Regions from separate parts of the Desulfomicrobium norvegicum genome, predicted to be linked through region 1. Evidence: predicted binding sites of a transcription regulator. Region 1 holds the regulator's gene; each other region holds the start of a gene.
What was found. The regulator sigma-54, encoded in region 1, starts transcription at its own class of promoters, with help from an activator protein. The targets are predictions, from matches to a motif close to CTGGCACGGNNNNTGCTT.

Region 1 (3,987 bases):
GCCGCCCGTGCATCCGAAAGCCATGGTCAGGCGGTAACGCCCTTCCGACGCATAAAGCGGCAGGGTGAAATCAAGAAATTCCAAAAGCCGACGCAGGTATTCGTGCCCGGGGTTGCTGTCCAGCACGTACCGGGCGATGGCTTCGTCTTTTCCGGACATGGGGCGCAGGGCCTCGTCGAAATAGGGGTTGGGCAGAAAGCGCAGGTCCGTGACCATGTCCGCCTCGGCCGGGGCCCCGTACTTGAAGCCAAAAGAGATGAGATGCACACGCATGCCCTGGCTGCGGGAAGAAAGGCTCTCCCACTTGTCCTGAATGACCCGTCTGAGATCGTGCACTGAATAATGCGACGTGTCGATGACCAGATCAGCCTGCGCGCGGATGGGTTCCAGTATTTCCCGCTCCCGTTCCAGCGCCCCCTCCAGTCCCAGGTTGCCCGAGGCCAGAGGATGCGGACGGCGCGTGGTGGCATATCTGCGCAGCAGGATCTGGTTGGAAGAATCCGTGAAAAGGATGGTCGGCCGCACGGAAAACTTCTGGACATCAAGCAGCACTTCCTTCCACTGACCCACGAAGTCGGGCTGGCGCAGGTCCATGCCCATGGCCAGCCCGGGGTAGTCTTTGGCGGAGGAGTTGAAGAACAGTTCGATGAGCGCCGGAGCCATGCGCGCCGGAAGTCCGTCCACGCAGAAGAAGCCCATGTCTTCGAAGACCTTGAGCGCCGTGCTTTTGCCTGAACCGGACATGCCGGAGACAATGACCACGTTTTTCTGTTCAGGTTGAGGCTGCATGGGAGTTCTCCGAATACGTTCTTGCTAGACGGTCTGCAGCAGCTGCCACAACCCGTCCTGACCGGGGGAGTCGGCAAAGGCCTGACGGAACGATCCGTCTTTGAGCAGGCGGGAAACCGTGGCCAGGAGTTTCAAATGCAGGCCCACCACGCTTGAGGGAGCCAGCACCGTGAAAAAGATGCTGGCCGGCTTGTGGTCCAGGCTGGCAAAATCCACGCCTTCGTGGCTGCGGCCGACGATGACCAGAACCTGATCGATGCTGTCCAGCTTGCCATGAGGGATGGCGATGCCGTCTCCGATGCCGGTGGTCCCGAGCATTTCCCGGTCCATGAGGACCTGGGCCACGCGTTTGGGGTCAAGATCGGGATATTTGGCCGACAGCGTCGAAACGAGTTCGGCCAGGACCTCGGTTTTGGTCCTGGCCGAGAGGTCGGAGATGATCAAATCCTTGTCCAGGTATTCAGCAAGCTTCATTCCCTATACCCCGGGGTCGATCAAACCGAAGTCGCCGGTTTTGCGTCGGTAAATGACATTGATCCTTTCGCTTTCGGCGTTGAGGAACACGAGGAATTCGTTGTCCGTGCTTTCAAGCTGCAGCGCGGCTTCTTCAACGATCATGGGTTTGGGCGAGAAGTCGTCGGTCTTTTGGATGACCGGCTTGCGCTTTGCATCCGCGTCGTCCTCGAAACTCCCGGCGTCCATGCGGGTGCTGTCGCTGCCGCCTTTGCGTCGGCTCTTGTCCTTGTCGCGGACCTTGCGCATCTGGGCCTCAAGCTTGTCCCAGACGAGGTCGACGGTGGAGTACATGTCCTCGCTGTCTTCGCGGGCGGAGATATGTACGTTCTTCCCCGTCAGCACTATATCGGCGATATGCCGGAATTTCTCCACTTCGAGATTGACCTGCAGTTCAGCGTCGGGGGTGCCGGCCGTGAATTTGGCGAGCTTGCCGAAGCGGTCTTTGGCGTATTTGCGCAGATGGTCGGAAGGATCGAAGTTTTTGAAATTGAAGGTAATCCTCATGGAAGCCTCCTCGATTGTTGAGGGTCAGCCCTTTTTGCCGTCCGGAAGGGGCGGCCCAAAGGGCGGGATGTCAAAAAACCTGTTTGCGCTTGGATGAGGAATCGATCCCCAGCACTGCGCGATATTTGGCCACTGTTCGCCGGGCGATGTTCACGTCCAGCCGTTCTTTCAGCACCGCGGCGATTTTTTCGTCGCTGTAGGGGTGCTTCGGGTCTTCCTCGCTGACCATTTTCTTGATGATGGCCTTGACCGATTCGGATCCGACCTGAGTTCCATCATCCATTTCCAGCGCGGAATTGAAGAAAAATTTCAGTTCCACGATGCCGTGCGGGGTGGCCACGTATTTGTTCGTGGTGATCCGGCTGACCGTGGATTCGTGCATTTCAATGTCGTCGGCCACATCCTTGAGGATGAGCGGTTTGAGCTTGGTCACGCCGTGTTCGAAAAACCCCCGCTGAAACCTGACAATGCTTTCAACCACTTTGTATAATGTTCTTTGCCTTTGGTGCAAGCTCTTCATGAGCCACATGGCAGAGCGCATCTTGTCATGCAGGTATTCACGGTCCGGGCCTTTGACCGCGAGGTGCATGTCGTCCATGTAGTAGGGGCTCAGCTGCAGCTTGGGCAGGCCGTCGTCGTTCATGACGATGACGAAATCCCCTTCGTATTCGTACACGAAGACATCCGGGCTGACATATATGGTGCTCTCGCTGCCGTAACTGGCTCCCGGCATGGGGTCCAGGGACTGGATTATGTCCAGATAGGCCTTGAGGTCCTCCATCTGAATCTTGAACTTGCGCAGGAGCGGTTTGTAGCGTCGCTTCTCGATGTCTTCGAGATGATCCCCCACCAGGGAAAGCAGGATGGGATCGTCCTGGCCCAGCATTTCCAGCTGGATGAGCAGGCATTCCCGTGGAGACCGCGCGGCCACGCCCACGGGATCGAAGCGCTGCAGACGATGCAGCATGGACTCCACCAGGGCCAGGGGAGAGAGCGTCTCGGAGGCGATGTCCTCGGCGGTGCTCATCAGGTAGCCTTGGGAATCGAGGTTGCCGATGATGGCCTCGCCGATCATCTCCTCTTCTTCGGTGATGTTGGACAGACACAGCTGCCACAGCAGATGACCGTCCAGGGAGGGCTTGCCCGAGAGCCTGGCCTCGTAGGACATCATCTCCTCCAGGGCCTCGGTCTCCTTGAACTGCACTTGCTTGGCGGTGCTTGAAAAATCGCCGAGGTAGTTTTCCCAGTCCGCGTTGCGCATCAGTTCCGCGTCTTCGTAGGAGACTTCCGGGCGTGTTTCGGCCGGAGCCTGGATTTCGTGCTCCTCGGAAATTTCCTTGACCCCCTCCTCAAGCATAGGGTTCTCAAGCAGCTCCTGCTGAACGGCTTCGAGAAGCTCGAATCTGGAGAGCTGAAGCAGCTTGATGGCCTGCTGCAGCTGCGGTGTCATGACTAGCTGCTGCGTCAGCTTGAGGTTTTGTCGGAGTTCAAGGCCCATAATTGATTTGGTTTCACCGTGTCAGAGGATTGCAGGCTAAAAAACTACCCAGTAACGAATCTGCCATAAAGCTTAGGCCCTGGCAATCCTTGGAAAATCGTGTCCGCTAGAGGCTGAATCCTTCACCGAGGTAAACCTTGCGCGCACCCGGGTCGGCGACGATCTCTTCCGGGCTGCCGTTCAGGATGATGCGGCCGTCGTGGACAAGGTATGCACGGTCGCAGATCTGGAGCGTTTCGCGAACATTGTGGTCGGAGATGAGCACGCCGATGTTCTTGTCACGAAGGTCCCGGATGATGGCCTGGATGTCGTCCACGGCCAGGGGATCGATGCCGGCGAAGGGTTCGTCCAGGAGGATGAATTTCGGATTCTGGATCAGGGCGCGGGCAATTTCCAGCCTGCGGCGTTCTCCGCCGGACAGAAAGGCGGCCAGCTGCCCTTCAAGGCGGGTGATCCCCAGTTCATCGAGCAGCCTGTCCGCCGTGCGCTTTTGCTCTTCCCGCGAGAATCCCGAAAATTCGAGAATCAGTTGCAGGTTCTGACGCACGGTCAGTTTGCGAAAGATGGAGCTTTCCTGCGGCAGATAGCTCATGCCCGCGCGGGCCCGTCTGTGCAGGGGCCAGCGGGTTATGTCCTGGCCGTCCAGAAGGACCTGCCCTCGCGTGGGCCGCACGATGCCC
Region 2 (3,987 bases), on a different contig from region 1:
TTTCGCTGACCGCGATCCCCGCCGAGCGGAAACCAGGCGTTTCTGTGCGACCCTTTGGGTGCTTGACGGCGTCTTTTGAGGCCTTTGGCGCGGTATGCACGTCTCCAGGATCCAGGGCCGACAGGGCCTCGTCGACCCAGGCTTGTTACCGCATTGCCGTGAACGGAAAAAAACGATGCCTCGTATGTAAATTTTTCCGACAGTGCCGAACGTGAAGTCTTACAACTCTTCGAAATTTTTCTGATGTGCACGACTTCAGGGTGCGTAGGTATCATGTAATACATTGTATGGCCGTGCCGATGCGGCTCGGGCTTGCTGGTACGTTCGTTGCTTAATGTGATGGGGAAATGTGTTCATTATCAAAGTTTTCAATCAAGATCGCGCACTGGATGCTTGAAAATATACAAAACGCCTCAAGGTAGGACAAACCATGTCGACGACAGAACAAAAAATCAGAAAATGGAAGCGTCACGCCTGCCTGTTTCCCTGCGGTATCATATGCGGGAAGAAAAAAGACACGATCGTATTGGGTCGTATTCTCAACATGAGCAGGCAAGGGTTTCTCATAGAGACGGATTGCGCCTTCAACGTTGGCGATGTCTTGTCGATCATCGCAAGTCCCGGAAGGGAAGTGGATGGCTATGATTTGAGCGACAGCTATCAGGGCCACGTCCGCTGGGGCCAGACCGACGAATCCTCGCTCATGGGCACGTATTCCGTTGGCGTGGAGCTTGCCGTTCCCATCGCTTCTCCGGAAGTGGACGCGCAGAAGTCGAACTGATCTTTGCGGTGCATCACACGAAAGGGCTTTGCACATGTGAAGTTTTGGCTGGCATACTCAAAGCTTCCGGGGATTTTCGGATTGTGTTTGCTGGCGTGTAAGTTTGCCCCGGAAGTATGTCGAAAAATTTTACAGTTTATGTTTGTTTTGAGAATTTTTTGTTAAATAATATTGCAATATACAGTAGTTATGTTTTGGCACGTTTGGTGCTAAGTTGTGAGAGAACGACATAATTATTTAACATCGGAGTACTACTGTGAAGAAGAAACTATCAGCAACATGTCTGGCGGTGGCATTCATCTTTTCAGCAACATTTGCTTCCGCAGCGCTGGTGACACAGTGGTCGTATGTCAATGATGCTGTTTTTATCGATTGGAGCAACGAAGATGCCAATCAGGATTATATGGCGCTGAGTCCCGACGGAAGAAAGCTCTCTTGGGGAGTGCCATCCGTTTTTTCTAAAACAGGATTGCAAAGTTATCTTGTGATCGACGGTCCTGTCGGGGGAAACGATCTGATGACTTCTGGGTCCGCTGTAGAGGTAGTGTCAATTACACACTTTAATTACTTGATGAGTTCATCATTTCCTAATCTTGCGTACGGGAAAGTTGAGGCTAATGTTGAATTTACACCTTACATTCCTGCTGGACAGCCTCTTCCTGTCGAAAAAACATTTCTTGAATTTCTGTTCTTTGAGACTCCAAACAGTAATGTTGCAACGCCCATGGATATCTTCGTTCTCACCGATCCGGGCGCAACCAGCGGCGCATTCGACTACGATGGTTATACATACAACTTCTCCTTCTTGAGTGACGGCTTCGGACTCCTCACGGGCGCCTATCATGATTACATTGTCAGTCAGCTCGGTGTGGATACAGACTATTATGGCTGGCTTGCAAACGAGGACGGCAGCACGTCGGCGCAGTTCTACCTGGGTATCTCGGTGGCGCCAGTCCCCGAACCGGCCACCATGCTTCTTCTTGGCGCCGGCCTGCTTGGCCTGGGCTTGGCGGCGCGACGGAACAGGAAGAATTGATCACGCGCTTTCGATCATCAGAGAAAGGCCGGGGAGCATGAGCTGCCCGGCCTTTTTTGCTTCCGCGTCCATGCGCGTGCTCTTCAAGGGACGCTGAACTGGAAATGGACCGGCGTAACTGCGGCTGTTTGTTGCAGATTGTGCATGATTGCATGCGAACCGGAGGAGTTTTTGGTGCCCGCGTATCCATGAGGGAGAGTCTGCAGATGGAGATATTGCTGGCCATTGCCGCGATTCTTGTTTGTCAGGGCATGCAGGCCCTGGACGATTTCATGAGCCGGGTAGGGGCCGTCTCCCTGGCCCACGGGATGCTGCTCGGCTATGGTCAGATCTATGTGGCGAAAAGCATCGTCGAATGGGGCGGGTCGAGCCTGGGCTGGATTGTCGTTGTCCTGATCTGCATCGCGAGCGTGGCCGTGTCGCTGTACAAGATCCATCGCTTCGGGAGTCGATGGGTCTTTGCCTTCAATTTCGGAGTTTTCGTCGGCCTTCTTTACGGTGGAATTTCGCTGATGTGAGGTTTGACTGATGGAACCTGCCGAACCATCTCCCCTGAATTTACCAAAACCACCATTTTTCCGTGTTCAGCACAAATGCGGCCAGGGCCAGATTGGTCACTGCGTGAGCCAGGACGCAGTGCGCCAGACTCCTGGTTCTGTAGAGCAGCCAGGAATAGGCCATGCCGGCCATGATTCCGGCGAGGATGAAATGATGGGCCAGGCCGAAGAGCACGGCTCCGACCAGAAACGAAATCCAAGTGAACGTCCCGAGCGGGACTTTGGCGAAATCAGGGTTGATGACGTAGCGCAGAATGAAGGAACGCCAGAAGATTTCCTCCATGATCGGGACAATGAGCACGGCGCTGCCGATGCGGACGACGGTCATGGCCAGGCGCAGGTCCGGGTTCGAAAAGACGCCGGGATTGAAGCCCGGAGGTTCGCTCAGCGCTCCGAAGGTCCAGTCCATGTTGATCCAGAGCGCAAAGACCGCCAGGCCCAGTGCGATGCTCCCCACAGTCTGGCCGCGTCTCTTCAGATCGGCCCAGCGCAGCTCCGTGTAGGCCCGCCGACACAGGAAGAGCGCGATGACGGCGACCAGAGGCCTGAGTGGATAAAGCAGGGCGAAGGTGGAGTCCTGGACGGCGATCCAGGCTTTGCCATCCATGAAACGCAATCCTTCCTCCAGGCCGATGACGGCCATGAAGAGGGCAAAAGGCACTATGCGCGGCCAGGCTTTGTCGTTCATTGGCTGGCTGTTAAACTAAAAGTGTGCTTGTTTGCAACGTGCCGTTGCGAGTTGAAAATGATTTTACTGCTGCTGGTCGAATCTGCTGGCTGTGTCGGAGCGCTTTATTGGGGGACAAGCGTTGGTCGATACCTGGAAAGTAAAGCTGTGCGTTGTCGGATAATCTTACATTGCTTGAGCGTGTATTTACAATAAATTGAATGATTAAAGAGTGGTGCGTGTTGGCATTTTCCCTGCTTTACGTGATTGATAGTCAAGGGGCGTCACAGAGAGAAATCAACCGGAGGGATTGATTATGAAAACGCTTGTCAAGGGCAGTCTTTGCACGACAGTGCTGGTGTTTTTATTGGCTTCGCCGTCATGGGCAAGTATTTGGTTGCCGGAGCCGGTCTTTCCTAATGCGGTACCGTACGACGAATATTATTCCTATTCCACAAGCATTTTGAAGCAACTTTATCCAGGAGGTTTTTCCGATTATCCATCAAATCAGGGTTCGCTGAAAGATGAGCTCAAGATATGGTGGGGTGATAGCGAAAGTGCCGATAAGGCTGCTGGAGACAATTTGAACATCAGGGGAGGATATGACTTTCCTGATCCGTTGTCATTCCCGAACGCAGGTTCGACTACGGAATTTAACACTGATTTGCTTATCACTTGGGAAGTGTCCGTAGATTTGCTTTATGATTTTCTGCAAAGTGAATTCGAGAATTCAAATATTCCTGTTTTTGCTTTCGATATTAATCAGATAGGCAATCAGCCCAACATGCTTGGCAATGGGTATGTCGCGATTGTCGATGAACTCGGCGCCGTTGTCCCGTATGCATCCGATGCTTTCGGTCTTGCAGAATGGGCTTTTGACAGTTCTCCTAACGGAGAGTTTGACGAGGAAGCTCTTGTCGAGGTGCCGAACACCCGCACTGTGGAA
Region 3 (3,987 bases), on a different contig from region 1:
CGAGCAATTGCTCGTTGGTGCAGGCGGCCATGGCTTCAAGGGAATCGAAGCCGGCTTCGGTGAAGTCCGCAACGGAGACCTGGGCCGCGCTAGCCAGCTGTTCCAGCAGGTGGCGGTTCTTGTGCACCTTGTTGAAGCGGCTGTTGGTGAAAATGTCGATCTTCCAACCCAGAAGCTTGGCCGCGAGCTTGACGTTCTGGCCCTTCTTGCCGATGGCCGGGGTCAGCTGATCCTCGGGTACCACGACTTCCAGGGATTTTTCCTCGTCGTCGATGGCGATCTTGGAGATGCGTGCCGGGGACAGGGCGTTGGCCGCGTAGGTGGCGATGTCCGGGCTCCAGAGCACGATGTCGATGCGCTCGCCGCGCAGTTCCTGCACGATGCTGTGGATGCGCGAGCCGCGGATGCCGACGCAGGCGCCGACCGGGTCGACGTTGGAATCCTGGGACAGGACGGTGACCTTGGCGCGCAGGCCCGGGTCACGGGCCACGCCCATGATGTTCACGGTGCCGTCGGCCACTTCGGGCACTTCACGGCGGAAAAGGGCGGTCATGTACTCGGGATCGGAACGGGTGATGATGATCTGCGGCCCGCGTCCTTCCTTGCGTACGTCGATGATGAGTCCCTCGACCCGGTCGCCCTGACGGAAGCGTTCACGCGGGATCTGCTTGTCCTTGGGCAGGAGGGCCTCGGTCCGGCCGAGGTTGATGATCCAGCCGGAACGGTCACGACGCTGGATGATGCCGCTGACGATCTCGCCTTTGCGGTTCTTGTATTCCTCGAAGATGATTTCCTGTTCGGCGTCGCGCATGCGCTGGATGATGACCTGCTTGGCGCTCTGGGCGGCGATGCGGCCAAGATCCTCGACCTGCAGGCGAAATCCGATGGCGTCGTCAAGCTCGACGTTGGGGTCGTGCTTGACTGCTTCGACCATGAGAATCTCCGTGTCGGGATCCTCGACCTCTTCGACCACGATTTTGAACTGGTAGACTTCGATCTCGCCGGTCTCTTCATTGAAGGTGACCTCGATATCCATCTTGTCACCGTATTTTTTGGTCACGGAGGCCCGAATGGCTTCTTCCAGTGTGTCGATCAGCATTTCACGGTCGATGCCCTTGTCCTTGCTGATCTGGTCGATGGCTTTTTTGAGTTCCAAATTCATGAACGTCCTCCGTTCTCCGTGCGGAAACAACCCGCCGTATTCCGAAATTTATCGTTTCTTGCCCTGATCAAAGGGCTCGTAGACGAGGTTGGCCTTGCCCACATCGTCCCAGTTCAATTCAAATGTATTGCTGTCGTCGGTCAGCGTAAACATGGGCGGTTCGACACCGAGCAGACGCCCCTTGAAATTTTTTCTGCCCTCAAGCGGGTTTTCCATGCGGATGCGCACCGTCTGCCCCACATGGGCCTGCAGCTGCTCCAAGGAGAAAAACGGCCGCTCAAGGCCGGGCGAGGACACTTCCAGTGTGAATGCTCCGGGAATGATGTCCTCCACGTCCAGGGCCAGGCTCAGCTGTCTGCTGACCTCCGAGCATTCGTCGATGCCGACCCCGTGTTCGGAGTCCAGATAGACCCGTACGATCTTGTGCCGTCCCCCGGCCGCGAAAAGCAGGTCGATGCCCCAGACTTCGAGGTCCCGGGCCTGACACAGGGGAGTCACCATTTCCATGAGCCGCGCGTGTATTTCGTTTTTGTCCATCTTATAAGCCTATCGGAAAAAAAAAGGTGGACCACGAAAAGGCCCACCCCCATCAGCTACCGAAAATCAGTATGACCACATACAGGAGTGGAGCGGGTGACGAGGGTCGAACTCGCGACTCCAAGCTTGGGAAGCTTGTACTCTGCCATTGAGCTACACCCGCTCTGCAACCGTTTCCCTTGCATGAGTGGGGGGATGGCAGTCAAGTGTTTTTTTCCCGTGGCCCTTGTGAACCCGGCGATCATGCATTTCAAGTGGCCTGGTATTTGCTCAATGAGCGTTACCAAGGAGGACCCCCCATGCAAGACAGCAGTTATAGCGCCGTATTCGGGGCTCTTACACAGCAACATCGACTGGATAGCATCGCCAATAATTTGGCTAACGTGAACACCACGGGTTTCAAGAGCGAAAAACTGGCCTTTCGGGATACCTTTCGCCGCTATGCCCATGACATGGTCGACCCTAACACCACTCTGAACGAGAAGGTACCCTGGCCGCAGCCCAATCTTTTGGCGCAGCCCAGGATTTCCGAGGCGGTCATCGACATGTCCCAGGGACCAATGAAGAGCACGGGCAACCCGCTTGACCTGGCCATCGCAGGGGACGGTTTTTTCCGGGTCCAGACGCCCGAAGGGGAATTCCTGACCCGTCAGGGCGTGTACCATCGCTCGGCCGAGGGTTTTGTCGTGGACGCCCACGGCAATCAGCTCCTGGGCCAGGGCGGCCCCCTGCAGATAGCGGAAGGGGGAGCCGTGCTGGTTGACGCCGACGGCGGGTTCTCCGTTGACGGCGAACTTGTCGATACCATCGATCTGGTTCGCGTCGAGGACCCTCGCGTTCTGGAAAAGGTGGGCAATTCCCTGCTGCGCATCCGCCCGGGTGCGGAGGCACAGGCCATCCCGGCCGAGGATTCCACCGTGGAGCAGGGCTTTCTGGAGGCGGCCAACGTGAACGTGGTCTCGGAGATGGTCAACATGATCGAGGCCATGCGTGCTTTCGAGGCCTACCAGAAGATGATCAGCGGCTCGTTCGAGCAGGACAAGAAGGCCATCGCAGAGGTCGGTGCGCCCAGATAATATCCCTAGGCTTGCCGCCCGCGACCTGATCGCGGGACGCAGGATGGGCGCGGGTGATCCCGCAAGGAGAAGAAGATATGATTCGCGCTTTATGGACCAGCGCCTCGGGCATGATTGCCCAGCAGCTCAATCTCGATGTCACGGCCAATAACCTGGCCAACGTGAACACCACCGGGTTCAAGAAGAACAGGGCCGAGTTCGAGGATCTCATGTACCAGAACATGAAGATCGCGGGCTCTTCAAACCAGGAAGGCGATCGCCTGCCCGTGGGCATGCAGGTCGGCATGGGCGTGCGGCCCGTGTCCGTGCACAAGATATTTTCGCAGGGCGATTTCCAGAATACGGGCAACCAGCTCGATCTGGTCATCGAGGGCGACGGGTTTTTCCGCGTCGATCGCAGCGGCGAGGAGTCCTACACCAGAAGCGGCGCCTTCAAGCTCGACAGCGACGGACGCATCGTGACCGACAACGGGCACCCCCTGCAGCCTGAATTCATCGTCCCGCCAGAGACGCAGAACATCGTCGTGACCGAGGACGGCCGTTTGACCTGCGTGGACAAGGCCGGAGCGGAGATCGCCGGCACGGACATTCCGGTCTACACCTTCGTCAACCCCGCCGGTCTCAAGGCCATGGGGCGCAACCTCTATGTGCAGACCGACGGATCCGGCGAGGCGGTGGAGAGCGTGCCCGGAGAGAACAATGCCGGCACCCTGGCCCAGGGATTTCTGGAGATGTCGAACGTGGAGATCGTGGAAGAAATGGTCAACATGATCGTGGGCCAGCGCGCCTACGAGGCCAACTCCAAGTCCATCACCACGGCCGACACGATGCTGCAGACCGCCAATCAGTTGAAGAGGTAGCTCATGCGTTTTTTCGTGGCTCTGTTCGTTCTTCTGCTCTGTCCCTGCCTGGCCGTGGCCCAGGGCCGGCTGATCGTGGCCGGGGCCGTGTGCGTGGACGGACCGGCCATCACCCTGAACGATCTGGCCCGCGCCGAGGGCGAGGACGCCAAGGCCATCCTGGCAGGCATCGGAACTGTACCACTTTTGGCCTCTCCCAAATTCGATGGTGCAAGGGCCAACCTCAATGGGGCCAGGCTCCGGGAACTGATCGTGCAGCGCTTCGGGACGGCCCTGCCGTCCGTGGACGTTCCCGATCAGGTTCAGGTCCAGCGCGGGGGACAGGTGCTCAGCTCCCTGTCCCTGCGGCCGG

Region 2: a site for sigma-54 is predicted at 976-993, ahead of BMZ24_RS01830 (THxN family PEP-CTERM protein). Genes of this name have one in related genera too.
Region 3: a site for sigma-54 is predicted at 1,954-1,971, ahead of flgF (flagellar basal-body rod protein FlgF). Genes of this name have one in related genera too.

Annotation. Positions count from the first base shown of each region.
Region 1 is NZ_FOTO01000023.1:5,795-9,781, forward strand. Features, by position in the region: gene rapZ (RNase adapter RapZ) at 1-789, opposite strand, end outside; gene BMZ24_RS18885 (PTS sugar transporter subunit IIA) at 814-1,263, opposite strand; gene hpf (ribosome hibernation-promoting factor, HPF/YfiA family) at 1,267-1,809, opposite strand; gene rpoN (RNA polymerase factor sigma-54) at 1,880-3,307, opposite strand; gene lptB (LPS export ABC transporter ATP-binding protein) at 3,414-3,987, opposite strand, start outside.
Region 2 is NZ_FOTO01000001.1:403,914-407,900, reverse strand. Features, by position in the region: gene BMZ24_RS01835 (PilZ domain-containing protein) at 431-781, shown strand; gene BMZ24_RS01830 (THxN family PEP-CTERM protein) at 1,038-1,817, shown strand; gene BMZ24_RS01825 (hypothetical protein) at 2,024-2,335, shown strand; gene BMZ24_RS01820 (CAAX prenyl protease-related protein) at 2,376-3,062, opposite strand; gene BMZ24_RS01815 (PEP-CTERM sorting domain-containing protein) at 3,358-3,987, shown strand, end outside.
Region 3 is NZ_FOTO01000001.1:661,266-665,252, reverse strand. Features, by position in the region: gene nusA (transcription termination factor NusA) at 1-1,162, opposite strand, end outside; gene BMZ24_RS03015 (ribosome maturation factor RimP) at 1,211-1,699, opposite strand; tRNA gene BMZ24_RS03010 (tRNA-Gly) at 1,788-1,862, opposite strand; gene flgF (flagellar basal-body rod protein FlgF) at 1,999-2,775, shown strand; gene flgG (flagellar basal-body rod protein FlgG) at 2,853-3,635, shown strand; gene flgA (flagellar basal body P-ring formation chaperone FlgA) at 3,639-3,987, shown strand, end outside.